Regions from separate parts of the Streptomyces sp. TAA040 genome, predicted to be linked through region 2. Evidence: predicted binding sites of a transcription regulator. Region 2 holds the regulator's gene; the other holds the start of a gene.
What was found. Region 2 encodes HrcA, which represses chaperone genes, less so after heat shock. Its sites were predicted from a motif close to TTNGCACTCNGNNNNNCNGAGTGCNAA; they were not measured.
Positions count from the first base shown of each region.

Region 1: groES (co-chaperone GroES) is a predicted target of HrcA. The motif match lies at 10,353-10,379, and genes of this name have one in related genera.

Region 1 covers NZ_AUKR01000006.1:29,361-43,595, reverse strand. The annotation lists gene H300_RS0105915 (nucleotide sugar dehydrogenase) at 132-1,394, shown strand; gene H300_RS0105910 (GuaB3 family IMP dehydrogenase-related protein) at 1,439-2,554, opposite strand; gene guaB (IMP dehydrogenase) at 2,816-4,318, opposite strand; gene H300_RS0105895 (sigma-70 family RNA polymerase sigma factor) at 4,487-5,071, opposite strand; gene H300_RS0105890 (response regulator transcription factor) at 5,491-6,102, opposite strand; gene H300_RS0105885 (WhiB family transcriptional regulator) at 6,551-6,862, shown strand; gene H300_RS0105880 (SDR family NAD(P)-dependent oxidoreductase) at 7,180-7,953, shown strand; gene groL (chaperonin GroEL) at 8,173-9,795, opposite strand; gene groES (co-chaperone GroES) at 9,897-10,205, opposite strand; gene H300_RS0105865 (polysaccharide deacetylase family protein) at 10,441-11,559, opposite strand; gene H300_RS0105860 (THUMP-like domain-containing protein) at 11,623-12,882, shown strand; partial or broken gene ctaD (aa3-type cytochrome oxidase subunit I) at 13,068-14,235, shown strand, end outside.
Region 2 covers NZ_AUKR01000005.1:54,412-68,646, reverse strand. The annotation lists gene H300_RS0104260 (AMP-dependent synthetase/ligase) at 1-1,054, opposite strand, end outside; gene H300_RS0104255 (hypothetical protein) at 1,199-1,513, opposite strand; gene lepA (translation elongation factor 4) at 1,765-3,636, opposite strand; gene rpsT (30S ribosomal protein S20) at 3,967-4,233, shown strand; gene hemW (radical SAM family heme chaperone HemW) at 4,460-5,698, opposite strand; gene H300_RS0104235 (DUF3097 domain-containing protein) at 5,780-6,619, opposite strand; gene H300_RS0104230 (MBL fold metallo-hydrolase) at 6,655-7,359, opposite strand; gene hrcA (heat-inducible transcriptional repressor HrcA) at 7,629-8,645, shown strand; gene dnaJ (molecular chaperone DnaJ) at 8,646-9,773, shown strand; gene H300_RS0104215 (nitronate monooxygenase) at 9,895-10,995, shown strand; gene H300_RS0104210 (16S rRNA (uracil(1498)-N(3))-methyltransferase) at 10,992-11,729, shown strand; gene H300_RS0104205 (histidine triad nucleotide-binding protein) at 11,852-12,205, shown strand; gene H300_RS0104200 (ribonuclease Z) at 12,209-13,114, shown strand; gene H300_RS0104195 (family 4 glycosyl hydrolase) at 13,178-14,235, opposite strand, start outside.

The sequences.
Region 1 (14,235 bases), on a different contig from region 2:
TTCCCACGGCATTGACCCGGGACTGGCACGGCTCGCGCAATCCACCATATCTGTCATATATGCGCTTAACCTGACGTAGCGCCCCTTCGCCTTACCGAAACCCACGACGTCCGGGAAGGATGTCCGCTGCCATGCCCGCAGATCTCGCAGTTCTCGGCCTCGGTCACATCGGTCTCCCCGCAGCCCAGTCCGCCTCCGCCGCCGGAATCGGCGCCATCGGCTTCGACCCGGACGAACGGACCGTCGCCGACCTCTCGGCCGGACGCCCTCCCGCTGACGGGTCGATCGCCGCGGCCGGCATGCGGCGCATGCTCTCCGCCGGCTTCCGGGCCACCAGCGACCCCACCGACATCGGACGCGTCCGCACGGCGCTGCTGTGCGCCCCCACCCCGCTCGGCGAGGACGGCGCACTGGACCTCACGGCGGTGCGCGCCGGAGCGGCGGCCCTGGCCGGGCAACTGCGACCGCGCACCACCGTGATCGTGGAGTCGACCGTGTACCCGGGTAGCACCGAGGAAATCATCCGGCCGCTGCTGGAGGAGGGATCCGGGCTGCGGGCGGGACGCGACTTCCACCTGGCCTGCGCACCGAGCCGGCTGGACCCGGGCAGCCGGGCGTACGGCTGCGCCAACACCCCTCGCGTCCTCGGCGGCCTGACGCCGGCCTGCACCGAGGCCGCCGCCGCCTTCTACGGCCGGCTCACCGACAAGGTGGTCAGGGCCCGGGGGCTGCGGGAGGCGGAGACGACCAAGCTGCTGGAGAGCAACTTCCGGCACGTCAACATCGCCTTCGTGAACGAGATGGCGATCCTCTGCCACGACCTGGGCGTGGACCTGTGGGACGTCATCCGCTGCGCCGAGACGAAGCCGTTCGGCTTCCAGTCCTTCCGCCCCGGGCCCGGGGTCGGCGGCCCCGGCGTCCCGGTGGACCCCAACTACCTCTCCGGACGCAGCCGTACGCTCGGCCACCCGCTGCGGATGGTGGAGCTGGCCCGGGAGGTCAACGACCGGATGCCGCGCTACGTGACGCAGCGGGCCACCGCGCTGCTCAACGAGCACGGCAAGTCGGCGCGCGGCGCCCGGGTGCTGCTGCTGGGCGTCACCTACAAGCCCGATTTGCCCGACCAGCAGGGCGCCCCGGCGCGTGAGATCGCCACCCGGCTGACCGACCTCGGTGCGCAACTCAGCTTCCACGACCCGTACGTGCAGCAGTGGCGGGTCGCCGGGCAGCCGGTGCCGCGCGCGGACTCGCTCTACGAGGCCGCCGCGGGTGCGGATCTGACGCTGCTGCTCCAGCACCACCGCACCTACGACCTCCAGGGGCTGGCCGCGAAGGCCCAGCTGCTGCTGGACACCCGCGGCGCCAGCCCTGCGGGCGCCGCCCACCGCCTCTGACACGCCCGCCGTCGGGCGCCGCACCCGACGGCGGGCGCGGCCGGTCAGCGGGAGCGGGAGACCGTCACCTCGACCCGCTGGAACTCCTTGAGGTCGGAGTAGCCGGTGGTGGCCATCGCGCGGCGCAGCGCGCCGAAGAAGTTCATCGAGCCGTCCGGGATGCGCGAGGGCCCGGTCAGGATCTCCTCGGTGGTGCCGACCGTGCCCAGGTGCACCTTCTTGCCGCGCGGCACGTCCTCGTGGACCGCCTCCATGCCCCAGTGGTGGCCGCGTCCGGGCGCGTCCGCGGCACGGGCCAGCGGGGAGCCCATCATCACCGCGTCGGAGCCGCAGGCGATGGCCTTCGGCAGATCGCCGGACCAGCCCACGCCGCCGTCGGCGATGACGTGCACGTACCGGCCGCCCGACTCGTCGAGGTAGTCGCGGCGGGCGGCCGCCACGTCGGCGACGGCGGTGGCCATCGGCACCTGGATGCCCAGCACGTTGCGGGTGGTGTGCGCGGCACCGCCACCGAACCCAACGAGCACCCCGGCCGCGCCGGTGCGCATCAGGTGCAGCGCGGCGGTGTAGGTGGCGCAGCCGCCGACGATGACGGGGACGTCGAGCTCGTAGATGAACTGCTTGAGGTTCAGCGGCTCGGCGGCGGACGAGACGTGCTCGGCGGAGACGGTCGTCCCGCGGATCACGAAGATGTCCACCCCGGCCTCGACCACGGCCTTGGAGAACTGCACGGTGCGCTGCGGCGACAGAGCGGCCGCCGTGACGACGCCGGAGTCCCTGACCTCCTTGAGGCGCCGGACGATCAGCTCCTCCCGGATCGGTGCGGCGTAGATCTCCTGGAGGCGGGCGTTGGCGGTCTCCTGGTCAAGGCCCGCGATCTCCTCCAGCAGCGGCTCCGGGGCCTCGTGGCGGGTCCAGAGCCCTTCGAGGTTCAGCACCCCGAGGCCGCCCATCTCGCCGATGCGGATCGCGGTGCGCGGCGAGACCACCGAGTCCATCGGCGCGGCCAGAAACGGCAGCTCGAAGCGGTAGGCGTCGATCTGCCAGGCGATCGAGACCTCCTTCGGGTCGCGGGTGCGCCGACTCGGCACGACGGCGATGTCGTCGAAGGCGTACGCCTGGCGCCCGCGCTTGCCGCGCCCGATCTCGATCTCAGTCACGTGGAACTGCCCTTCACTCTCGTGGTGCCCCTCTGTCGCCGACACGGTACGCGCGGCCGGGCGTGCGGTGGTGGTCCGGGCACGGCCCCGGCGGCGCCCCCGTCCGCCCGGGGCGCCGAAGTCCGCGGGCCGCCGCGATCGGCCGGTGGTCGGCGATCGGCCGGTGGTCGGTCAGCGGCCGGTGGTCGGTCAGCGGCCGGTGGTCGGTCAGCGGCCGGTGGTCGGTCAGCGGCCGGTGGTCGGTCAGCGGCCGGTGGTCGGTCAGCGGCGGGAGTAGTTCGGCGCCTCGGTGGTCATCTGGATGTCGTGCGGGTGGCTCTCCTTGAGCCCCGCCGCGGTGATCCGGACGAACCTGCCGTGCTCCTGCATCTGCGGGACGGTGCGGCCGCCGACGTAGAACATCGACTGCCGCAGACCGCCGACCAGCTGGTGCACCACGGCCGAGAGCGGACCGCGGTAGGGCACCTGGCCCTCGACACCCTCGGGGATCAGCTTGTCGTCCCCGCTGACGTTCTCCTGGAAGTAGCGGTCCTTGGAGAAGGAGCGCTGCTCGCCGCGGGTCTGCATCGCGCCCAGCGAGCCCATGCCCCGGTAGGACTTGAACTGCTTGCCGTTGATGAACAGCAGCTCGCCGGGCGACTCCTCGCAGCCCGCGAGCAGGCTGCCCAGCATGACCGTGTCGGCGCCGGCGACGAGCGCCTTGGCGATGTCGCCGCTGTACTGGAGGCCGCCGTCGCCGATGACCGGGACACCGGCCGCCTTCGCGGCCTGCGCGGCCTCGTGGATCGCCGTCACCTGCGGGACGCCGATGCCGGCGACGACGCGGGTGGTGCAGATCGAACCGGGGCCGACACCGACCTTGATGCCGTCGGCGCCGGCGTCCACCAGCGCCTTGGCGCCGTCCCTGGTGGCGATGTTCCCGCCGACCACGTCGACGGCGTGGTGCGACTTGATCTTCGCGATCATGTCGCCGACCAGCCGGGAGTGCCCGTGCGCGGTGTCCACCACGACGAAGTCCACCCCGGCCTCGATCAGCGCCTGGGCGCGCTCGTAGGCGTCGCCGGCGACACCGACGGCGGCACCGACCAGCAGGCGGCCCTCGGCGTCCTTGGCCGCGGCGGGGTACTTCTCCGCCTTGACGAAGTCCTTGACGGTGATGAGGCCCTTGATCCGTCCCTCGCCGTCGACGAGCGGCAGCTTCTCGATCTTGTGCCGGCGCAGCAGCTGCATCGCCTGCTCTCGGGCGATGCCGACGGCGCCGGTGACCAGCGGCATCGGGGTCATCACCTCGCGGACCTGGCGCTCGCGGTCCAACTCGAAGGCCATGTCGCGGTTGGTGACGATGCCGAGCAGCTTGCCGGCCGCGTCCGTCACCGGGACGCCACTGATCCGGAACCGGCCGCAGAGCTGGTCGGCCTCGCGCAGGGTGGCGTCGGGACGGATGGTGATCGGGTCGGTCACCATGCCGGACTCGGAGCGCTTGACCCGGTCCACCTGGGCCGCCTGGTCCTCGATGGACAGGTTGCGGTGCAGCACGCCCACGCCGCCCTGCCGGGCCATGGCGATCGCCATCCGGGCCTCGGTGACCTTGTCCATCGCGGCCGAGAGCAGCGGGACGTTGACCCGTACGTTGCGCGACACCCGGGAGGAGGTGTCGATGTCCTGCGGTGCCATATCGGACTCGCCCGGCAGCAGCAGCACGTCGTCGTAGGTCAGCCCGAGCATCGCGAACTTCTCGGGTACTCCGTCGACGTTGTCAGTCATGGCACCTTCCCCAGTGGTCTTGCCCCCGCACGTTCGTCCATGCTAGCGGCCGAACGGGGTACCGCCGCACGGGTGCGGACTTCCCGTCCGCCGACCATCCGACGGTGCACGACACGCCCGGACGGTCCGGCGCGGACCGTGTTCCGCCGTTCGGCGGCGCCCGTGGTGCTACTGCTCGGCGAGCGCCCGCAGTCTGCTGAGCGCCCGGTGCTGCGCCACCCGGACGGCACCCGGCGACATGCCCAGCACCTGGCCGGTCTCCTCCGCCGTCAGGCCGACCGCGACCCGCAGCAGGATCAGCTCCCGCTGGTGGTCCGGAAGGTTCGCGAGCAGCTTCTTGGCCCACGCGGTGTCGCTGCTGAGCAGCGCCCGCTCCTCCGGGCCGAGCGAGTCGTCGGGCTGCTCGGGCATCTCCTCCGAGGGCACCGCGGTCGAGCCGGGGTGCCGCATCGCGGCACGCTGGAGGTCGGCGACCTTGTGCTGAGCGATGGCCACCACGAAGGCCTCGAAGGGCTTCCCGGTGTCCCGGTAACGTGGCAGAGCACACAGCACCGCGAGGCAGACCTCCTGTGCCAGGTCGTCCACGAAGTGGCGGGCGTCACCGGGCAGCCGGCTCAGCCGGGCGCGGCAGTAGCGGAGCGCGAGCGGGTGCACATGCGCGAGCAGGTCGTGAGTGGCCTGCTCATCCCCCTCCCCGGCACGCCGGACGAGGGTGCCGATGGCCGGGACGGCCGGGGGCTCGTCATCGCGCATCGGTCCATGGTGCACCGAAGCCCCGGTTTCCGTCGCACCGTGCCGTTGGTTGTGCACCGAAGCGTTATGCCGGACTGCACCTGGGCCCATCCCGCCAGCCTCCCCCATCGGGTTGATCCGCACCGCCCCGGTCGACGGACCTCGACCCCACCGGCACCGTGCGGCACCGATACGGCCCGTTCCGCTCCGGGGCCTCTCGCGGCTTGGTGAGAGGCCCCGGCGAGCGCCGGGGAGGAGTCACACCCCAAGCATGCGTCATCGTGCGGCGAAGTGCGGAGCCCGCGGCCTTTCGTCCTCGGACGACCAGGCCCGTGCGGGAGCGGGACCGACGCGGACGACCGGGGCCCAAGCGCGAGGGCGCGGTGTTCGCCGCCCCGGTGGACCGGGGCGGCGAACACCGCGCCCTCGCGGCGGACTCCTCAGCGCACCAGCCCCCAGCGGAAGCCGAGGGCCACCGCATGCGCGCGGTCCGAGGCCCCCAGCTTCTTGAACAGCCGCCGCGCGTGCGTCTTGACGGTGTCCTCGGAGAGGAAGAGCTCCCGGCCGATCTCGGCGTTCGACCGGCCGTGGCTCATCCCTTCGAGCACCTGGATCTCCCGCGCCGTGAGGGTCGGCGCGGCACCCATCTCCGCGGACCGCAGCCGGCGGGGGGCGAGCCGCCAGGTCGGGTCGGCCAGCGCCTGGGTGACGGTGGCCCGCAGTTCCGCACGCGAGGCGTCCTTGTGCAGGTACCCGCGGGCACCGGCCGCGACGGCGAGCGCGACCCCGTCGAGGTCCTCCGCCACCGTCAACATGATGATGCGGGCACCCGGGTCGGCCGAGAGCAGCCGGCGCACCGTCTCCACTCCGCCCAGACCGGGCATCCGGACGTCCATCAGGACGAGGTCGGACCGGTCGGCTCCCCATCGGCGGAGGACTTCCTCGCCGTTGGCGGCCGTCGTCACCCGCTCGACACCGGGCACGGTCGCCACCGCACGGCGCAGCGCCTCTCGTGCGAGCGGGGAGTCGTCGCAAACGAGGACGGAAGTCATGGCCGCCCCCCGCTGCTGATGCACGTCACCTTGTGCCTCCAGGCTGTTACGAATCGTCACCTGTGCGGTCGACCGCCTCGGACGTGCGCCCGAACGACGATTACGCCAACCGCCTCCGCACTCTCAACGACGGTCACCCAAAAGAGTTACGGCCCGCACGCTCCGCCTTCGACACTCCACGTGAACCGGCGGACACAGCGCGGACCCGGACCGACGCGCTGATCAAGCAGCTTCACCATGCCCTAAGGGGGTTCCATTTGGCCGCTTTTGCTTCCTCTTGGTGGCGTCTGTCGGTAAATTCGCAAAGAGTCATATTTACATCTACTAAGAAGGTAGATGTACGGTCGGCAGTGCTCTGGACGTCTTGATCCCCCCACCAGGACCCGACCCGGTCCAACCAAGCAGCCCGGTCGCCCGGCGACCGCGGCACGCTCCGAGAGGACGAGCAATGGCAGATTTCTCCCGCCTTCCGGGCCCCAACGCCGACCTGTGGGACTGGCAGCTCCTCGCCGCCTGCCGCGGGGTCGACAGTTCGCTGTTCTTCCACCCCGAGGGGGAGCGCGGCGCGGCCCGCAGCGCGCGTGAGGCATCCGCGAAAGAGGTCTGCATGCGCTGTCCGGTCCGCGCCGAGTGCGCGGCGCACGCCCTGTCCGTCCGCGAGCCCTACGGGGTCTGGGGCGGCCTCACCGAGGACGAACGCGAGGAGCTGATGGGACGGGCCCGCACCCGGCTCGTCGCCGTCCCCGGCTCCCACGACTGAGTGGCGACCCGAGCGCAGAAACGTATCTTCTCCGTGCGTTCGGCACCCGGGACCACGTGCTTCCGGCCCGCACCGCCCCCGGCCGAAGGCGGTGCGGGCCGGGCGGTCCGGCGGGTGACAGCACCCCGCTGTCGCAGCGCACCTCGGGGGCGGTCGGGGGGATTCGAACGCCCCCCGTGCGCACCGACTGACGGTCCGCGCCGGGTGATCCGCGCGCGGCGGGCCGGCGGACGGGAGGGAGGGGCCGGGGGGCGGAGGTGGGGAAGGGGAGCACACGGCCGCCCCCGCGGACATCCTCGGCGGCTACGGTGCCCCTCATGACCACTGCACTGATTACCGGGGCGACCGCCGGACTCGGCGCCGCCTTCGCGCAACGGCTGGCCAGGGAGCGACACGACGTCGTGCTGGTCGCCCGTACGGCCGAACGACTGAGCGACCAGGCGACGGAACTCCACGACCGGCACGGGATCGAGGCCTCGGTGCTCGCCGCCGACCTCTCCACCGACGAGGGCATCACCCGGGTGGAGGACCGGCTCGCCGACCGTACGCATCCCGTCGACCTGCTGGTGAACAACGCCGGCTTCGGACTCAAGGGCCGGTACCTCGACGTCCCGATGACGGACGAGCTGGCCATGCTCAAGGTGCACTGCGAGGCAGTGCTGCGGCTGACCTCGGCCGCCGCCACTCAGATGCGGGCCAGGGGACGCGGCGGCGTGGTCAACGTCTCCTCGGCTGCCGCCTTCGTGCCGCGCGGCACCTACGGGGCGAGCAAGGCGTGGATCGCGCAGTTCACCCAGGGCGCCGCGCAGGATCTGGCCGGCTCCGGGGTGCGGCTGATGGCGCTCTGCCCCGGCTTCGTCCGGACGGAGTTCCACCAGCGGGCCGGGATGCAGGTGGACGGCACCCCGGACTGGATGTGGCTGGAGGCCGACCGGGTGGTGGACGCCGCACTGAGCGACCTCGCCCGGGGGCGGACACTCTCGGTCCCCGATCCGCGGTACAAGACGCTGGTCGGCGCCAGCAAGCTGGTCCCGCGCGGGCTCCTGGCCAAGCTCACCTCGGGGACGGGCCGCCGGTACGGCCCGCGCTGACGCGGCCGGGACGGCCCGCGCCCGCGACCTGCGGAAGGCGCGGCGCCCGCACGCTCCGGGAAGGCGGCACGGAACACGGCGGAGCGGCACGGAAACACGGACGGGGCCGGGCGCGCCCCGGAATCGGGGTGTGCCCGCCCCCGCCCGTTCGCGGAACCCCGGCCGGACGGCCGTCCGGCGGGAAGCCCCGCCGGGGACGGACCCGTCCGGCCGGACGGGTCAGTGCGAGTGGCCGTGGCCGCCGTGGCCCGCGTCCTCTTCCTCGGCCGGCTTCTCGACGACCAGGGTCTCGGTCGTGAGCAGCAGCGAGGCGATGGACGCGGCGTTCTCCAGCGCGGAACGGGTGACCTTCACCGGGTCGATGACGCCGGCCTTGACCAGGTCGCCGTACTCGCCGGTGGCCGCGTTGAAGCCCTGGCCCTTGTCGAGCTCGGCGACCTTGGAGGTGATGACGTAGCCCTCCAGGCCGGCGTTCTCGGCGATCCAGCGCAGCGGCTCGACCACGGCGCGACGCACGACGGCGACACCGGTGGCCTCGTCGTCGGTCTTGCCGAGGCTGCCCTCCAGCACCTTGGCGGCGTGCACCAGGGCGGAACCACCACCGGAGACGATGCCCTCCTCGACCGCGGCGCGGGTCGCGGAGATGGCGTCCTCCAGGCGGTGCTTCTTCTCCTTGAGCTCCACCTCGGTGGCCGCGCCGACGCGGATCACGCAGACGCCGCCGGCGAGCTTGGCGAGGCGCTCCTGGAGCTTCTCGCGGTCCCAGTCGGAGTCGGTGGACTCGATCTCGGCCTTGATCTGGCCGACCCGGGCCTGCACGTCCTCGGTCTTGCCGGCACCGTCGACGATGGTGGTGTCGTCCTTGGTGACGGTGACGCGGCGGGCGCTGCCGAGCACCTCGAGGCCGGCCTGGTCGAGCTTGAGGCCGACCTCCTCGGCGATGACGGTGGCGCCGGTGAGGGTGGCCATGTCGCCGAGCATCGCCTTGCGGCGGTCGCCGAAGCCGGGAGCCTTCACCGCGACGGCGTTGAAGGTGCCGCGGATCTTGTTCACGACGAGCGTGGAGAGGGCCTCGCCCTCGACGTCCTCGGCGATGATCAGCAGGGGCTTGGAGCCGCCGGCCTGCATGACCTTCTCCAGCAGCGGCAGCAGGTCCTGGATGGAACCGATCTTGCCCTGGTGGATCAGGATGTACGGGTCGTCGAGGACGGCCTCCATACGCTCCTGGTCGCTGACCATGTAGGGCGACAGGTAGCCCTTGTCGAAGGCCATGCCCTCGGTGAAGTCGAGTTCCAGGCCGAAGGTCTGGGACTCCTCGACGGTGATCACACCGTCCTTGCCGACCTTGTCCATCGCCTCGGCGATCAGTTCGCCGACCTGCTTGTCCTGGGCGGACAGCCCGGCGACGGAGGCGATGTCCTCCTTGGAGTCGATCGGGCTGGCCGACGCGAGCAGGTCGTCGGAGACGGCCTTGACGGCGGCGTCGATGCCCTTCTTCAGGGCGGCGGGCGACGCGCCGGCGGCGACGTTGCGCAGGCCCTCGCGGACCAGCGCCTGGGCCAGCACGGTGGCGGTGGTGGTGCCGTCACCCGCGATGTCGTTGGTCTTGGTCGCCACCTCCTTCACGAGCTGGGCGCCCAGGTTCTCGTACGGGTCCTCGACCTCGACCTCACGGGCGATGGTGACGCCGTCGTTGGTGATGGTCGGGGCGCCGAACTTCTTGTCGATGACGACGTTGCGGCCCTTGGGGCCGATGGTCACCTTGACGGTGTCGGCGAGCTTGTCGACGCCGCGTTCGAGGGCGCGACGGGCATCCTCATCGAACTTCAGGATCTTCGCCATGGCTTACGGGTGTCCTCTCAGTCCTCAACATACGAACCGCGCCCCGGCCCCCGGCTGTCAGACGCGGGAACCGGGGCGCGGATCGGAAAAACCTGGGTGACTTACTTCTCGACGATCGCGAGAACGTCGCGAGCCGAGAGGACGAGGTACTCCTCGTTGTTGTACTTCACCTCGGTACCGCCGTACTTGCTGTACAGCACGATGTCGCCGACCTTGACGTCGAGCTCGACGCGCTTGCCGTCCTCGAACCGGCCCGGGCCCACCGCGAGGACAGTGCCCTCCTGCGGCTTCTCCTTCGCGGTGTCCGGAATGACCAGGCCCGAGGCCGTGGTCTGCTCGGCGTCGAGCGGCTGGACCACAATGCGGTCCTCAAGCGGCTTGATGGCAACCTTGGAGCTGGCGGTCGTCACGATCCGACCTCCCCCTTCGGAGATCTCAGCGGGGTGTAAATGTCTGGGGTGGCGACCTGGCCGATCCGTCGTCGCGGGTGCCGGATCTTCCCGTCGCACTCTTGGCACTCCCTGAGTGAGAGTGCCAACGCCGACATTATGCCGCCGCTAGCACTCGGTCAAGCCGAGTGCCAATTCTGTGCCGCCGAACGGTCGCGGCGGCGTCCTTCGGACACCCGGGGGCCCGGAGCGCGACTCAGAGGTAGTCCTCCAGGCGGGCCACGGCGAAGCCCTGGTCGGTGACGGTGCGCAGGGTCCTGCGCACCATGTCGGTCATGGTGCCGTCCCAGTGTTCCGGGCCGCGGAAGTGCGTGAGGATGATGTCCCCCGGGTGGAACTTCTGGTCCAGCCGCCCCCAGTCGAACCGCTCGGCCCACGCCTCCTCCGCCCAAAGCGGAACGGCCCTGATCCCGCAGGAGGCCGCCGCCTTCAGGGTGTCCCGGTCGTAGGCGCCGTAGGGCGGCCGGAACAGCCCGGGCGTCTGCCCGATCTCCTTCTCCAGGATCTCCTGCTGACCGCAGATCTCCCGGCGCTGCTCCTCGTAGGAGAGCCGGTTCATCTCCGGGTGGGTGAGGGTGTGGTTGTGGATGGCCGCCCCGTTCCGGTGCATCCGCCGGAAGTAGCCGTAGTCGTCGCTGGAGACGTAGTCGGCCAGGAAGGCGCTGTAGGGAACCTCCAGCTCGCGCAGCATGCGCAGCAGGTCGGGATCCTTCTCGTGGCCGTCGTCGATGGTCAGGAAGACGACCTTGTCGTCGGTGGGCACCCGGGTGACCACCGGCGGCAGGCCCGGACCGGCGAGATGCCCGGAATCACTCTCCGCCCGCACCCGCCGGTCCGGCGGCTCCGGCGGACGCAGGGGCAGGTCCTCGACCTTCCAGCGCTTCGCGGCGGCGACCCGCCGGGCCTCGGCCCGGCGAAGCCGCTCGGCGTAGGCCAGCAGCGAGCCGGCGGCCACCTCCGCCTGCGCGCGCCGCGGAGCGCCGAGCGCGAGTTCCGGCCCGCCCAGCGGGTTGGCCAGGCGCGGCCAGTCGGCCCCGTCCGGGCGGGTCGCGCCCAGCGGGTCGTCGAGGTGTACGGGGCCCGCCCTGTCCTCCCCGCCGCCGGACGAACGCCCTCCGGTGGCCGCGCAGGAGACGGCGAGGAGCGTGACGAGGGCGGCGCCCCCGGCACGCCTGGTCCGGGACGGCAGCCGGGCCGCCAGAGCGCCGGGCCGGGCCCGGTCAGGCGGACTCGGCCGTGACCGCCTCCTCGGCCTCCACCGCCCGGCCGACGACGTTCTGCCACCTTTGGTGAGCAATTGTGTGATGATCGACATATTGCCGGATGCTGCCACCGACCCGGGGCACCGCGTTTCCGGCATGACCTGCGGGCGGGGAAAATGATCCGTGTGGCCGTATCCCGAGCAACCGACCCGTCCGACAGCACGCCCGACCCGTCCGGCGGCACCCCCGACGCGGTGGTCGGCTTCTCCGCCCTGCTGACCCCGCAGGGGCAACGGCTGCTGGCGGAGCTGCGCGACTTCGCCCCCGAGCGGGAACTGACCCTCGCCACCAGGCTGCGGCGCACCCACCCCGCCCCCCTGGTCTCCGCCGCTCTCGAACAGGCGCGGCTGCGGCAGCGGGCCGCGGCCAAGTTCGGCGCCCGGGACGCCGACCGGATGTACTTCACCCGCGACGGCGTGGAGCAGGCCACCCGGGCGAGTGTGGCCGCGTACCGCGCCGAGCGGGTGGCCGCCCTCGGGGTGCGACGGCTGGCCGACCTGTGCTGCGGCATCGGCGGGGACGCGCTGGCCCTGGCCCGGGCGGGGGTCCGGGTGCTGGCCGTGGACCGCTCCCCGCTGACCTGTGCCGTCCTGCGTGCCAACGCCGCCGCGCTGGACCTCTCCGAGCACATCGAGGTGCGCTGCGCGGAGGTGGGCGAGGTGGATCTCGACGGCTGCGACGCGGTCTTCGTCGATCCGGCCCGGCGCACCGGGCGCGGCCGGGTGTTCGACCCGGAGGCGTACTCGCCCCCGCTCTCCTGGGCGGTGCGCACCGCCCAGGAGATGCCGCACGCCGCGCTCAAGATCGCGCCGGGGGTGCCGCACGCGGCGATCCCGGACGGCGCCGAGGCCGAGTGGATCTCCGACGGCGGCGACGTCAAGGAAGCGGTGCTCTGGTTCGGCGGCCGGCCGGGCCGCCGGGCCACCCTGCTGCCCGGCGGGGACTCACTGCTCGGCCGCGGGCTGCCCGACCCCGCCCCGGGCCCGGTGGGCCGCTACCTCTACGAGCCGGACGGCGCCGTCGTCCGGGCCCACCTGGTGGCCGAGGTCGCCGAGGAGGTGGACGGCAGGCTGATCGACGCGACGATCGCCTACGTCACCTCGGACGCCCTGCACCCCACCCGCTACGCCCGGGCGTACGAGATCACCGACGTCCTGCCGTTCCACCTGAAGAAGCTCCGAGCGCTGCTGCGGGAGCGCCGGGTCGGGGTGCTGACGGTGAAGAAGCGCGGCTCCGCGGTGGAACCGGAGGAACTGCGCCGGAGGGTGAAGCTCGCCGGCCCGCACGCCGTCACCGTCTTCCTCACCCGGGTGGCGGGCGCGCCCACCATGCTGCTGGGCCACCCCGTGGAGCACCCCGGGCGGCGCACGGGCTGATTCCGGCGACGCGCCGCCGGCAGGCTGGACGCGACGTCGGCATGACGGTACCGAATGCGGAGACCCGGGGTCTCGCACGAGCCCCGAACGCCCACCGGGCGACGTCGTCCCCCGCAGGAGTGCGGCTCCGGCCGGCCGCTCCCGGAGGCGGGCACCGCCCGGCGAGTTACCGGCAGGAGACCTGCATGGCCCTGAAGTCACCGAAACCGCGCACCGACCGGACCGCGACGCCCCCGCCCCCTCGCCCCGGAGCGGGACAGCGGGCGGTGCGGTGGCTGACCGCGACCGATCCCAAGACCATCGGCACGCTCTACCTGGTGACGACCTTCGCCTTCTTCCTGCTCGGCGGGGCGCTCGCCCTGCTGATGCGGGCCGAACTCGCCCGCCCGGGCACCCAGATCCTCAGCAACGACCAGTACAACCAGGCGTTCACCCTCCACGGCACGATCATGCTGCTGCTCTTCGCGACCCCGCTGTTCGTGGGCTTCGCGAACTGGATCGTGCCGCTCCAGATCGGTGCGCCGGACGTCGCGTTCCCGCGCCTGAACATGCTGTCCTACTGGCTGTTCCTGTTCGGCGGGCTGCTCGTGGTCGGCGGCCTGCTCATGCCCGGCGGGGCCGCCAACTTCGGCTGGACCGCCTACACGCCGCTCTCGGAGATGACGCACTCGCCCGGCATCGGCGCGGACATGTGGATCATGGGTCTGGCGCTCTCCGGCTTCGGCACCATCCTCGCCGCCGTCAACCTGATGACCACGATCATCTGCATGCGCGCCCCCGGCATGACGATGTTCCGGATGCCGATCTTCACCTGGAACGCGCTGCTCACCGGAGTGCTGATCCTGCTGGCCTTCCCGGTCCTCGCCGCGGCGCTGTTCGCCCTGGAGGCCGACCGGCAGTTCGGTGCGCACATCTTCGATCCGGCGAACGGCGGGGCGCTGCTGTGGCAGCACCTGTTCTGGTTCTTCGGCCATCCCGAGGTGTACATCATCGCGCTGCCGTTCTTCGGCATCGTCTCCGAGGTCATCCCGGTCTTCTCCCGGAAGCCGATGTTCGGCTACATCGGGCTGATCGGCGCGACGATCGCCATCGCGGGCCTGTCGGTCACCGTCTGGGCGCACCACATGTACGTGACGGGCGGGGTGCTGCTGCCGTTCTTCTCGTTCATGACCTTCCTGATCGCGGTGCCCACCGGAGTGAAGTTCTTCAACTGGATCGGCACCATGTGGAAGGGCTCGCTCAGCTTCGAGACCCCGATGCTGTGGACGGTCGGCTTCCTGGTCACCTTCCTCTTCGGGGGTCTGACCGGGGTCATCCTGGCCTCGCCGCCGCTCGACTTCCACGTGACCGACA
Region 2 (14,235 bases):
TCGCCTTCAGGCCCGCCGGGGCGCTCGCGGTGCCCGTCCGGCGGAAGTTCTCCTGGGTGACCTTGGCGTACTCCCTGGCCACCCCGGCGGCCCACTGGAAGATCCGGTACTTCGCGCCGCCGCCAGCCCGTGCCTTGGCGGCCACGCCGTTGTACACCTTCTCGAAGATCCGCGGAACGGCGGCCATGTAGGTCGGCTGCACGACCGACAGATTCTCGATGATCTTGTCGATCCGGCCGTCCACCGCGGTCACGTGCCCGACCTCGATCTGGCCGGCGGTGAGGACCTTGCCGAACACGTGCGCCAGCGGGAGCCAGAGGTACTGCACGTCGTCCGGGCGGGCGAGCCCGCTCTGGGCGATGGCCTTGCCCATGTAGGACCAGCAGTCGTGCGCCAGCCGCACGCCCTTCGGCTTGCCGGTGGTCCCCGAGGTGTAGATCAGGGTGGCCAACTGGTCCGACCGGAGCGAGGCCACGGTGTCCCTGACGGCGTCCGGGTGCTTCTCCAGGTAGGCGTTGCCGCGTTCCATCAGCCCGTCGAGCGTGAGCACCCAGCCGTCCGGGTCTGACGGGTCCTCGCGGCCCTCACCGTCCGCGTCGATCAGCACCACGTGGGCGAGGTGCGGCAGCTCGGCGCGGCTCGCCCGCACCTTCGCCAGCTGGCCGGTGTCCTCCGCGATCAGCACCCGGCTGTCGGAGTCGGCGAGGATGTACGCCGTCTCCTCGGGGTTGGTGCTGGGGTAGACGGTGGTCGTGGCCGCTCCGGCGCAGAGGATGCCCAGGTCGGCGAGGATCCAGTCCACCCGGGTGTTCGAGGCGACCGCGACGCGCTGCTCCGCCGTCACTCCCAGGTCCTGCAGCCCGGCGGCGATCGCGAAGACCCGCTCGGCCGCCTGCGCCCAGGTGTAGGCCCGCCACTCGTCCGGCCCCCGGCCGTCGGCCGGGGGCACCGGGTAGCGGTACGCCTCACCCTCCGGCGTGGCTGCGAGGCGCTCCAGGAAAAGCGTCGCCACCGAGGGGGGCCGGTTATCGATCAGGGACTGTGTGTCGCTCACGACATCCTCCGGGGCCCGCGTCGTTGCTGGGGGGTGACTGATGAGTAACTCTTCAAGCGGTGATCAGAGTAAAGGCCGCAGCTCCACTATGTAAGAGGCTGCGAGCCTGCCATTCTCACCCGCCTCCGGCCCCGGCGCACGTACTCAGCGCAGCGGGAGGCCGCCCAGGATCGGCGGAATCGGAGTGTCCGCGCCATGCGGTGCGGGGAGCGGGACCGCCGAGTCGACGCCGCCGCAGACCTGTTGGGCGGAATCGTCCGCCCAGGAGTCGTAGCGCGGCTGGTCCTCGCCCAGGTCGAGGTGGACCCGGTCCTCCCCCACCCCCAGCGAGTCGACCGCCCCGCACACCGGGCCGGGGCCCGTGGAGCCGGTCGTCTCCGCGGCCTGCGCGGCCTGCGCACCGGCGCCCAGCAGCAGCACCGAGCCGGCCAGCGCCCTCGCCGTCCTTCCGTACGCCACGGCAGCGTTCCTCTCGTTCGTGTGCCCGTTCCTCGCGGCCTGTCGGCCACCGGCCCCAACGAGCTCCCGCGGCGGCGGGAAACGCCCCCGGAGCCGGAATCGCCCGCACCGGGGACGGGCATCTGCCCGGGGCCGGCACGGGCCGCCGCCGCGGGGCGGGCGGCCCGGAGGGGGGACGTCCGCCCCGTCCGGGGTGCGTCCCAGGAGGGGCGGTGCCGTCCGCACGCGTCCCGCAGGACGCGAGCGCGGCGCTACTTCTTCGCCTTCGCATCGCCGCTGTCGTCGCTGGAGAGCGCCGCGATGAAGGCTTCCTGCGGGACCTCGACCCGGCCCACGACCTTCATCCGCTTCTTGCCCTCCTTCTGCTTCTCCAGCAGCTTCCGCTTCCGGGAGATGTCACCGCCGTAGCACTTGGCGAGGACGTCCTTGCGCAGCGCCCGTACCGTCTCCCGGGCGATCACCCGGGAGCCGATCGCGGCCTGGATCGGCACCTCGAAGAACTGCCGCGGAATGAGGTCGCGCAGCTTGCCCGCCATCCGCACGCCGTAGGCGTACGCCTTGTCCTTGTGCACGATGGCGGAGAACGCGTCCACCTTGTCGCCGTGCAGCAGGATGTCCACCTTGACGAGCGCGGACGTCTGCTCGCCGGTGGGTTCGTAGTCCAGGGAGGCGTAACCGCGGGTCTTGGACTTCAGTGCGTCGAAGAAGTCGAAGACGATCTCGGCGAGCGGCAGGGTGTAGCGCAGCTCCACTCGGTCCTCGGACAGGTAGTCCATGCCCTGGAGGTTGCCGCGCCGGGTCTGGCACAGCTCCATGATGGCGCCGACGAACTCGCTCGGCGCCAGCAGCGTCGCCTTCACGATCGGCTCGTGCACCTCCGCGATCTTCCCCGTGGGGAACTCGCTCGGGTTGGTGACGGTGTGCTCGCTGCCGTCCTCCATGTTCACCCGGTAGACCACGTTGGGTGCGGTGGCGATCAGGTCCAGCCCGAACTCTCGCTCCAGGCGCTCCCTGATCACCTCCAGGTGCAGCAGACCCAGGAAGCCGACCCGGAAGCCGAAGCCGAGGGCCGCGGAGGTCTCCGGTTCGTAGACCAGCGCGGCGTCGTTGAGCTGGAGCTTGTCCAGCGCGTCCCGCAGTTCCGGGTAGTCCGACCCGTCGAGCGGGTAGATGCCGGAGAACACCATCGGCTTGGGTTCCTTGTAACCGGGCAGTGCCTCGGTCGCACCCCTGGTGAGCTGGGTGATGGTGTCGCCGACCTTCGACTGCCGGACGTCCTTCACGCCGGTGATCAGGTAGCCGACCTCGCCGACCCCCAGGCCCTCCGCGGCCTTCATCTCCGGTGAGTTGCTGCCGATCTCCAGTAGCTCGTGGGTGGCGCCGGTGGACATCATCCGGATCCGCTCGCGCTTGCCGAGCCGTCCGTCGACGACCTTCACGTAGGTGACCACGCCGCGGTAGGAGTCGTAGACCGAGTCGAAGATCATCGCGCGGGCGGGGGAGTCGGCCACCCCGACCGGTGCCGGGACGAGCTTGACCACCTCGTCCAGCAGCTCTCCCACGCCCTCGCCGGTCTTCGCCGAGACCCGCAGCACCTCCTGGGGCTCGCAGCCGATCAGGTGGGCGAGCTCGGCGGCGAACTTGTCCGGCTGGGCCGCCGGCAGGTCGATCTTGTTGAGCACCGGGATGATGGTGAGTTCGTTCTCCATCGCCAGGTAGAGGTTCGCCAGGGTCTGCGCCTCGATGCCCTGGGCTGCGTCCACCAGCAGGACGCAGCCCTCGCATGCGGCGAGCGAACGGGAGACCTCGTAGGTGAAGTCCACGTGGCCCGGGGTGTCGATCATGTTCAGGATGTGCGGACCGCCGGAGTTGTCGCCCTCGGTGGGCGACCACGGCATCCGCACGGCCTGGGACTTGATCGTGATACCGCGCTCACGCTCGATGTCCATGCGGTCGAGGTACTGGGCGCGCATCTGTCGCTGCTCGACGACTCCGGTGAGCTGGAGCATCCGGTCGGCGAGTGTGGACTTGCCGTGGTCGATGTGCGCGATGATGCAGAAATTGCGAATCAGCGCCGGGTCGGTACGACTCGGCTCCGGCACGTTCGAGGGGGTCGCGGGCACGCGGGGTCCTGTCGGGGTCATGGCTGCGGATCGATGGGTCACCCCCATCGTCCCATGAGCGCGCCACCTGCTCCCCGTACGGGCGCCACCCCGCCGCGGAGCGGGGCGGCGCCCGCCGGGGACCGGCGGCCCCCGTCAGGGTGGCGGGCGGGGTGGCGGATGCCGGGGACGGCGGTAGGTCGGCGCCGGTCAGCGGATTGGGAGGGGGCCGGGGCCTGCTGGTACCGTGGGCGACTGTGCCTGCTGACCCCCGCCCGGGTGCTCGCCGAGCCGACCACCGGGCCGATCAGCGGTACTGCACACATTTCCGAAACCTGAGAAGGCTCCTTCGTGGCGAACATCAAGTCCCAGCTCAAGCGGATCAAGACCAACGAGAAGTCCCGCCAGCGCAACAAGGCGGTCAAGTCCGAGCTCAAGACCGCGGTCCGCCGCGTACGCGAGGCCGTTGCCGCCGGTGACGCCGAGAAGGCCACCACCGCCGCGCGCGTGGCCGGCCGCAAGTTCGACAAGGCCGTCAGCAAGGGCGTGCTGCACCGCAACAACGCCGCCAACAAGAAGTCGGCGATGAGCCGTTCGGTGGCCTCGCTCCAGAAGTGATCCCGGGGGCGGCATACGCCCCCGAACCTGCCGGTCGCCGGCGGCTCCCTCTCATCAGCCGCTCCGATCGGACGAGCACCCCACGCGCCGCACGCGGCCTGCGTTCGCCACGCGGGTGCGGCGCATCGAGCAGCACCGTACCGAGGGCCCTGCCCCCTTCCCCGGGGCGGGGCCCTCGGTCGTACCGCGGCGGCCCGGAGCCCCGGGCCGCCGCGGCTTTCCGGGCTCAGTCGACCAGTTCGCGCACCACGCCGTCGGCGAGCAGCCGCCCGCGCAGCGTGAGCACCGCCCGGCCCTCCCGGTGGGCCTCGGCCCGGAGCAGTCCGGACTCGACGGCCCGGCGGGCGGCCTCGGTCCCCGCCTGTGTGAGCAGGTCCAGCGGGCAGCCGGACGCCAGCCGGAGCTCCAGCAGGATTCGCTCCACCCGCCGGTCCTCCTCGGAGAGCACCTCACGTCCCGCCCCGGGGGAGCGCCCCTCGGACAGGGCCTGCGCGTAGGCCGCCGGGTGCTTGACGTTCCACCAGCGGACACCGCCGACGTGGCTGTGCGCTCCGGGCCCGGCCCCCCACCAGTCGGCGCCTGTCCAGTACAGCTCGTTGTGGCGGCAGCGGGCCGCCGAGGCCCCCTCGGCGGCCCAGTTCGACACCTCGTACCAGTGCAGCCCGGCCGCCGAGAGCATCTCCTCGGCGATCAGGTAGCGGTCCGCGTGCACGTCGTCGTCGGTCATCGGCACCTCGCCGCGGCGGATGCGCCGGGCCAGCCCGGTGCCCTCCTCGACGATGAGCGCGTACGCCGACACGTGGTCGGGGCCCGCCGCCACGGCCGCGGCCAGCGAGGCCCGCCAGTCGTCGTCGCTCTCCCCGGGGGTTCCGTAGATCAGGTCCAGGTTGACGTGGTCGAATCCGGCTGCCCGGGCCTCGACCACGCAGGCCTCGGGACGGCCCGGGGTGTGCTGCCGGTCGAGGACCCGCAGCACGTGCTGCCGGGCGCTCTGCATGCCGAACGAGACGCGGTTGAACCCGGCCGCGCGCAGCTCCGAGAGGTAGGCGGGGTCGACGGACTCCGGGTTGGCCTCGGTGGTGACCTCCACGCCCTCGGCCAGCCCGAACTCCTCGCGGACGGCGGCCAGCATCCGGGCCAGGTCGGCCGCGGGCAGCAGGGTGGGGGTGCCGCCGCCGACGAAGACGGTCTCCACCGGGCGGGGTTCGTCTCCGAGCACCTTGCGGGCCAGTCGGACCTCTTCGACCAGGTTGGCCGCGTAGGTCTCCCGGGAGGCGGCCGTCCCGTTCGCGCTGCGCAGCTCCTCGGTGGTGTAGGTGTTGAAGTCGCAGTAGCCGCAGCGGGTGGCGCAGTAGGGCACGTGGAGGTAGAAGCCCAGCGGGCGGCTCGCGCCCCCGGTCAGGGCGTGGGCGGGCAGGGACCCGTCCTCGGGCATCGGGTCGCCGTCGGGCAGTGCAGAGGGCATGCCCCCCATTGTCCGGCATCGGCACCGCGCCGGACGCCGTCCGGCGTCGGGGGACGCGGGGCCGCAGGCGCACGGGCGCCGTCAGCCGGTGGGCCCGCCCACGGTGACGTGGTCGATGAGCCGCTCCACCGGCCCGAGCAGGTCCGGCTGGAGGTCGCGGTAGGAGCGGACCGAGCCGAGGATGCGCTGCCAGGCCGCTCCGGTGTTCTCCGGCCAGCCCAGCGAGCGGCACACGCCGGTCTTCCAGTCCTGGCCGTGCGGCACTCGGGGCCAGGCGTCGATGCCGACCGAGGCGGGCTTCACCGCCTCCCAGACGTCGATGTACGGATGGCCGACGATCAGCACGTCCTCGTCCCGCACCGCGGACGCGATCCTGGACTCCTTGGAGCCGGGCACCAGGTGGTCGACGAGGACGCCGAGCCGGGCGTCCGGGGTCGGGCCGAAGTCCTCGACGATCCGCGGCAGGTCGTCGATGCCGGCCAGGTACTCCACCACCACGCCCTCGATGCGCAGGTCGTCGCCCCAGACGCGTTCCACCAGTTCCGCGTCGTGCCGGCCCTCGACGAAGATCCGGCCCGCCCTGGCCACCCGTGCCCGTGCCCCCGGCACCGCGAGGGAACCGGAGGCCGTCCGCCTCGGAGCGGCCCGCGCCGCCGTCCCCGTGCCGGGGCGGACCAGCGTGACGGGACGGCCCTCCAGCAGGAAGCCGCGCGGTGCCATCGGGAAGACCCGGTGCTTGCCGAAGCGGTCCTCCAGAGTGACGGTGAGGCCCTCCGCCGTCTTCTCGCAGCGGATCACCGCACCGCAGAAGCCGGTGCCGGGCTCCTCAACCACCAGCCCCGGGTCGGCCGGCACCTCGGGCACCGGCGCGGGCCGCTTCCACGGCGGAGTGAGGTCGGGTCCGTAGCTCCTGCTGCGCATGGCACCATTCTGCCCCCGCGGACGCGGGTGTGCGGTCATCCGCCCCCGAATCGGCGCGCCAGCTCGTCGCGTTGGGCCGCGACGAAGGCCGCGTCGACCACGGCCCCGTGCCCCGGGACGTAGTCCGCGGCCGGCCCGCCGAGGGCCAGCAGCCGGTCGAGCGCGGCGGGCCAGCAGGCCGGAACGGCGTCCGGTCCGGCCTGCGGTGCGCCGGACTCCTCCACGAGGTCGCCGCAGAAGACCACCGCGGGCGGCCCGGGGACCAGCACGGCCAGGTCGTGACCGGTGTGCCCCGGGCCGACGTCGGTCAGCAGTACGTCCCGCCCGCCCAGCCGGAGCGGCAGTTTGCCGGAGACCTCGTGCTCCGGCGCGACCACCGCGCCGGAGGCCTCGGCCGCGGCGACGGGGTCGGCACCGTGCCGGACCGCGTCGGCGCGCAGCGCCTCGCCGCCCCCGGCGAGCAGCGCGGCCGTGCCCGGCGCGCCGTACACCCGCGCGCCGGGGAGGGCGGCGGTGCCGAGCACATGGTCGAAGTGCGGATGTGTCAGGGCGACGTGGATGACCGGACGGCCGCCCAGCCGGTGCACCTCGTCCCGGATCAGCGCGCCGTCCCGCAGCCCGGAGCCGGTGTCGACGACCAGCACGGCCTCCGAGCCCGCGACCACGCCGACCGTCGCGTCCCAGCCCGGCAGACGGCAGCGGAGCACACCGGGGGCGAGCTCCTCCCAGCGGGGTGTCATACGTCTCCCTCCGCGCGGGCGCCGGTCTGCTCCGGAAGTCCCGCCTTCGCCACCGTACGGCTTCCGCGCTCCCGTCCGGGCGCGGGATGCGGAGGGGGACGGGTCCCCGGCGGGGCGCGTCGCACGGTACGGTCGGGGCCGCCGCCCTTGCTCAGGCCGCGGTACCCGGCCGTACACTTGCTCAGGGGAAGCTGGCACTCGCAGCCTCGGAGTGCCAAACGAGACCCACGGGTCACGACAGGCCCATCAGCGGACGGGAGGTGCGCCGAATGCTCAGTGAACGCAGGCTTGAGGTGCTGCGTGCCATCGTCCAGGACTATGTGGGTACCGAGGAGCCGGTCGGTTCCAAGGCACTCACCGAGCGGCACCAGCTCCAGGTTTCCCCGGCGACGGTGCGCAACGACATGGCCGCGCTGGAGGAGGAGGGCTTCATCGCCCAGCCGCACACCAGCGCCGGCCGGATCCCCACGGACAAGGGCTACCGCCTCTTCGTGGACCGGCTCGCCGGTGTCAAGCCGCTGTCCTCCCCGGAGCGCCGCGCCATCCAGAACTTCATGGACGGCGCCGTCGACCTGGACGACGTGGTGGGCCGCACGGTGCGGCTGCTGGCGCAGCTCACCCGGCAGGTCGCCGTGGTGCAGTACCCCTCGCTGACCCGCTCCACCGTCCGGCACGTGGAGCTGCTGGCGCTCGCCCCGGCGCGGCTGATGCTGGTCCTGATCACCGACACCGGGCGGGTGGAGCAGCGGCTGATCGACTGCCCCGAGCCGATCGGCGAACCCTCGGTGGCGGATCTGCGGGCCCGGCTGAACAGCCGGGTCGTCGGGCAGCGGTTCACCGAGGTCGCGCGCCTGGTGCAGGACCTGCCGGATTCCTTCGACACGGAGGACCGCAGTACGGTCTCGGCCGTGCTCTCCACCCTGCTGGACACCCTGGTCGAGGAGACCGAGGAGCGTCTGATGATCGGTGGCACCGCCAACCTGACGCGTTTCGGCCCGGACTTCCCGCTGACCATCCGCCCGGTGCTGGAAGCGCTGGAGGAGCAGGTGGTCCTGCTGAAGCTGCTGGGCGAGGCGACGGACTCGGGAATGTCGGTCCGTATCGGTCACGAGAACGCCCATGAAGGACTGAATTCCACTTCGGTGGTGTCCGTCGGCTACGGTTCCGGCGGCGAGGCAGTGGCCAAACTCGGCGTGGTCGGACCGACCCGCATGGATTACCCCGGAACGATGGGAGCGGTACGCGCAGTGGCACGTTACGTCGGACAGATTCTCGCGGAGTCATAAATGGCGACGGACTACTACGCGATCCTGGGTGTGCAGCGGGATGCCTCGCAGGAAGAGATCAAGAAGGCCTTCCGCAGGCTCGCCCGGGAGCTGCACCCGGACGTGAACCCGGATCCGAAGACCCAGGAGCGGTTCAAGGAGATCAACACCGCCTACGAGGTCCTCTCCGATCCGCAGAAGAAGCAGATGTACGACCTGGGCGGCGACCCGGGCGGCGCTGGCGGCGGTGGTTTCGGCGGTGGCGGCGGCTTCGGCAACTTCTCCGACATCATGGACGCCTTCTTCGGCAACGCGGCGCAGCGCGGACCGCGCTCCCGCACCCGCCGGGGCCAGGACGCCATGATCCGGCTGGACATCGACCTCGAAGAGGCGGCCTTCGGCACCACGAAGGAGATCCAGGTCGACACCGCCACCGTCTGCACCACGTGCAGCGGCGAGGGGGCGGCGCCGGGCACCTCGGCGCAGACCTGCGACATGTGCCGCGGGCGTGGCGAGGTCTCGCAGGTGACCCGTTCCTTCCTCGGGCAGGTCATGACCTCCAGGCCGTGTCCGCAGTGCCAGGGCTTCGGCACCGTGGTCCCGACGCCGTGCCCGGAGTGCGCGGGCGACGGCCGGGTGCGCTCCCGGCGCAGCCTGACGGTGAAGATCCCGGCCGGTGTCGACAACGGCACCCGGATCGCGCTCGCGGGCGAGGGCGAGGTCGGTCCGGGCGGCGGTCCCGCCGGCGACCTCTACGTCGAGATCCACGAGAACGCCCACCCCGTCTTCCAGCGGCGAGGCGACGACCTCCACTGCACCGTCACCATCCCGATGACGGCGGCAGCGCTGGGCACCCAGTGCCCGCTGGAGACGCTGGACGGGATGGAGGAGGTCGACATCCGGCCCGGCACCCAGTCCGGGCAGTCGGTCCCGCTGCACGGACGCGGCGTCACCCACCTGCGCGGCGGCGGGCGGGGCGACCTGATCGTCCACGTCGAGGTGCAGACCCCCTCGAAGCTGGAGCCCGAGGAGGAGGAGCTGCTGCGCCGGCTTGCCCAGCTGCGCGGTGAGGAGCGGCCGGTCGGCCAGTTCCAGCCCGGTCAGCAGGGGCTCTTCTCCCGGTTGAAGGACGCCTTCAACGGACGCTGACCCGGCATGCGGTGGCGTCCCGTCGGCCCCCGGGCCCGGTGGGAGGCCACCGCGCCCCGGCGCCGTACGAGGCGCCGGTGCCGCCCGCGGTGGGGATCGCGGTGCGTGAAAGGATGGCCCCATGTCCTCCGTGCTGACGACACTCTCCGCTCTGTCCGCGCACCCCATCGTGCAGGCCCCGATGGCCGGCGGGGCGTCCTGCCCGGAGCTTGCCGCGGCTGTCTGCCGGGCCGGTGGCCTCGGTTTCCTGGCTGCGGGCTACAAGACGCCGGAGGCGGTGTACGAGGAGACCAGGGCGCTGCGAAGGCTGACGGACCGCCCGTTCGGGGTGAACCTGTTCATGCCGCAGTCCTCCCAGGGCCCGGGCAGCGACACCACCGTCGCCGTCGAGGTGTACCGGGAGCAGCTCGCCGGCGAGTCGTCCTGGTACGACACCGAGCTGGGAGACCCGGACCAGGGGAACGACGACGCCTACGAGGGCAAGGTCGCCATCCTCCTCGACGACCCGGTCCCGATGGTTTCCTTCACCTTCGGCTGCCCCTCCCGCCGGGTGCTGGAGCGGTTCGCGGAGGTCGGCACGGTCACCGCCGTCACGGTCACCTCGGTCGCGGAGGCGCAGGCCGCCCAGTGGTCCGGGGCGGACATCCTCTGCGTGCAGGGCGTGGAGGCGGGCGGACACCAGGGCACCCACCGCGATGACCCGCAGTCGGACGGCCGTGCCGCCGGAGTGGGACTGCTGACGCTGATCGCCCAGGTGCGGGCGACGGTGGACCTGCCGATCATCGCCGCGGGCGGGCTGATGCTCGGTGAGCAGATCGCCGCGGTGCTCGCCGCCGGCGCCGGCGCCGGCCAACTCGGCACGGCCTTCCTGGTCTGCCCGGAGTCGGGTGCGAATCCGCTGCACAAGCAGGCGCTGACCAACCCGCTGTTCACCCGCACCGAGATCACCCGCGCGTTCTCCGGTCGGCCCGCCCGGGGGCTCGTCAACCGGTTCATGCGTGAGCACGGTCCCTACGCGCCGGCGGCCTATCCGCAGGTGCACCATCTCACCTCCGGGCTGCGCAAGGCCGCGGCCAGGGCCGGCGACCCGCAGGGCATGGCGCTGTGGGCGGGCCAGGGCCACCGGCTCGCCCGGGAACTGCCGGCCGGTCCGCTCGTCGAGCTGCTGGCCGCCGAACTGGCGACCGCCCGCGAGGCGCTCGCTGCCAAGGGAGCCCCATGACCGCACCGGTGTTCCTGGTGGAGCCGGACCGGCTGGCCACCGGGACCGTACCGCTCGACGGCCCGGAGGGGCGGCACGCGGTGTCGGTACGTCGGCTGCGGGTCGGTGAGGAGCTGGTGCTCACCGACGGCGGGGGCCGGGGTGCGTACGGGACGGTCGCCTCGGTGAGTGGCAAGGACCGGTTGGAGGTCGCCGTCACCGAGCTGCGCACCGAGCCGGAGCACCGACCGCGGATCACCGTGGTGCAGGCCCTGCCCAAGGGCGACCGGGGCGAACTCGCGGTCGAGATGCTGACGGAGACCGGCGTCGACCGGATCGTGCCCTGGGCCGCCGCCCGGTGCGTCACGCAGTGGAAGGGCGACCGCGGCGCGAAGGCCCTCGCGAAGTGGCGGGCGACCGCGCGGGAGGCGGGCAAGCAGTCGCGCCGGCTGCGCTTCCCCGTCGTCGAGGAGCCCACCGCCACCCGGGGGCTGCTCCCGCTCCTTGCGGCGGCCGACTTCGTCGCGGTGCTCCACGAGGAGGGGGACCGCGCCCTGGCGACCGCCGGACTGCCCGCCGCCGGGGAGCTGGTGCTCGTCGTCGGCCCGGAGGGCGGGGTGTCACCGGAGGAGCTGGCGCAGTTCTCCGCGGCGGGTGGCCGTCCCTACCGGTTGGGCCGCAGCGTGCTGCGCACCTCGACCGCGGGCACGGCGGCCGCGGCCCTGCTGCTGGGCCGCTCCGGCCGCTGGAGCTGACGTCCGGAGTGGTCCCGGTCGCCGCGTGCGGTGCTGCGGATCTTGCGGCGCTGCGGCCCGTGCGCCGTGCCGGTGACCGGCCCGTGCCACCCGCCGGGGCCCGGGCCGGTAACCTCGGCGGCATGGCTGGAGAACCGCAGGCGGACTGCCTGTTCTGCAAGATCGTGGCCGGAGAGGTGCCGGCGACCGTCGTCCTGGAGACGGAGCACGCGCTCGCCTTCCGGGACATCAACCCGCAGGCGCCCGTGCACGTACTGGCGATCCCCAAGTCGCACCACCGGGACGCCGCGGAACTGGCCGCCGAGGAGCCCGCGACGATGGCCGAGGTGGTCCGCGTCGCCGGGGAGGTGGCCGGTCTGGAGCGGGCGGGCGCGTACCGGCTGGTGTTCAACACCGGGGCCGCCGCGGGGCAGACGGTCTTCCACGCCCATGCCCACGTGCTCGCCGGGCGCGGGCTCGACTGGCCGCCCGGGTAACCGGTGTCCGTGCGCGAACTGATCGTGCTGGGCACGGCGAGCCAGGTCCCGACCCGCCACCGCAACCACCACGGGTGCTTCCTGCGCTGGGACGGCGAGGGCCTGCTGTTCGACCCCGGCGAGGGCACCCAGCGGCAGATGCTGCTCGCCGGTGTCTCCGCCCACGACCTGACCCGGCTGTGCGTCACCCACTTCCACGGCGACCACTCGCTGGGGCTGGCGGGCGTGATCCAGCGGATCAACCTGGACCGGGTGCCGCACCCGGTCACGGCCCACTTCCCGGCCTCCGGGCGACGGTTCTTCGACCGCCTGCGGTACGCCACCGCCTACCGGGAGACGGTGCCGCTGCGGGTCGAACCCGTCGAGCGGAACGGCGAACTCGCGCGGCTGGGCGTCCTGTCGCTGTCCGCCCGCAGGCTCTCCCACCCCGTGGAGTCCTACGGCTACCGGCTGGAGGAGCCGCCGGGCCTGCGGATGCTGCCCGAGCGGCTCGCCGCGCACGGCGTCAGCGGTCCGGACGTCGGACTGCTGCGGCGCACCGGTGAGTTGCGCGGAGTGAAGTTGGCGGACGTCAGCGAACCCCGACCGGGGCAGCGTTTCGCGTTCGTGATGGACACCCGGCTCTGCGAGGGGGTGTACGCCCTGGCCCAGGACTGCGACCTGCTGGTCACGGAGTCCACCTTCCTGGACGAGGACGCCGCTCTCGCCGAGGAGCACGGCCACCTCACCGCCGGGCAGGCCGGTCGTGTGGCCGCCGGAGCGGGGGTGCGACACCTGGTCCTCACTCACTTCTCGCAGCGCTACCGGGAGCCGCACCGGTTCGCCGAGCAGGCCAGGACGGCCGGCTTCGACGGGGAGCTCACCGTGGCCCACGACCTGCTCCGCGTACCGCTCCCGCCCCGCCGCTGACCGGCTTCCGAAGGCCCGGGGCCCCAGGCTCCGGGCCGGGCCCCGGTCCCGGGGCCCCACGGCTCAGGCCGGAGCGGGGAGCGGCCCTGCGCGGTCCAGGATCCGGGCGGCCACCGCGGGGGAGTCCACCAGCGGATGCAGGGCCAGTGCCCGCAGCGCCGCCCGGCGGGAGCCGGACACCGCCGCCTCGACGGTCGCCCGCTCCGCGGCCTTGAGCTGGAGCACCAGCCCGAGTTCCGCCGTGCCGAGCCCGGTGCCGGTCACCGGTCGCGCTCCGCGGGCCGTCACTTCGCAGACCGTCTCGACCACCGACTCGTCCGGCAGCGCCGGCAGGACGCCGCCGCCCGGCACGTTCAGGATCAGCCGGGTCGGCGCGTCCCGCGCGAGGGCCCGCATCAGGGCCAGCGCCACCGCGTCGTAGCCACCGCCGTCCAGGTCGCACGTGTCCCGCTGCCAGCCGCCACTCGCCGCCCTGCTGTCCGCGAGGTAGGTCTCCTCGCGCTCCCTGCGGGTCCGCCGCCACAGCTCCGCTGCCTCGCCGGGCTCTGCGGCGGCGCGGGCGAAGAACTCCCCCTGCTGGCGGTCGAGGAACTCGCCCCGGGTGTGCGCGGCGGACCGGACGGCTGCCAGGGTCTCCCGCCGGAAGTAGTAGTAGTGCAGGTACTCGTTCGGCAGTGCGCCCAGCGCCCGCAGCCAGGGGCCGCCGAACAGCCTGCCCTCCTCGAAACCGCCCAGCGCCCGGTCGTCGGCCAGCAGCCCGGGGAGCAGGTCCACGCCGTCCGCGGTCAGCGAGCGCAGCCAGCCGAGGTGGTTCAGCCCGGTGTAGTCGTAACCGACGGCGTCCGGATCGGCGCCGGCGGCGCGCGCCGCCCGCCGCACCAGGCCCACCGGGGAGTCGCAGATCCCGATCACCCGGTCACCCAGGACCTCGGACATCGCCTCGGTCACGAGGCCCGCGGGATTGGTGAAGTTGATGACCCAGGCGCCGGGCGCGACCGCCCGCACCCGGTCGGCGATCCGGCGGGCGACCGGTACCGTGCGCAGGGCGTACAGCACCCCGCCGGCGCCCACCGTCTCCTGGCCCAGCACGCCCTCGGCGAGCGGGATTCGCTCGTCTTCCA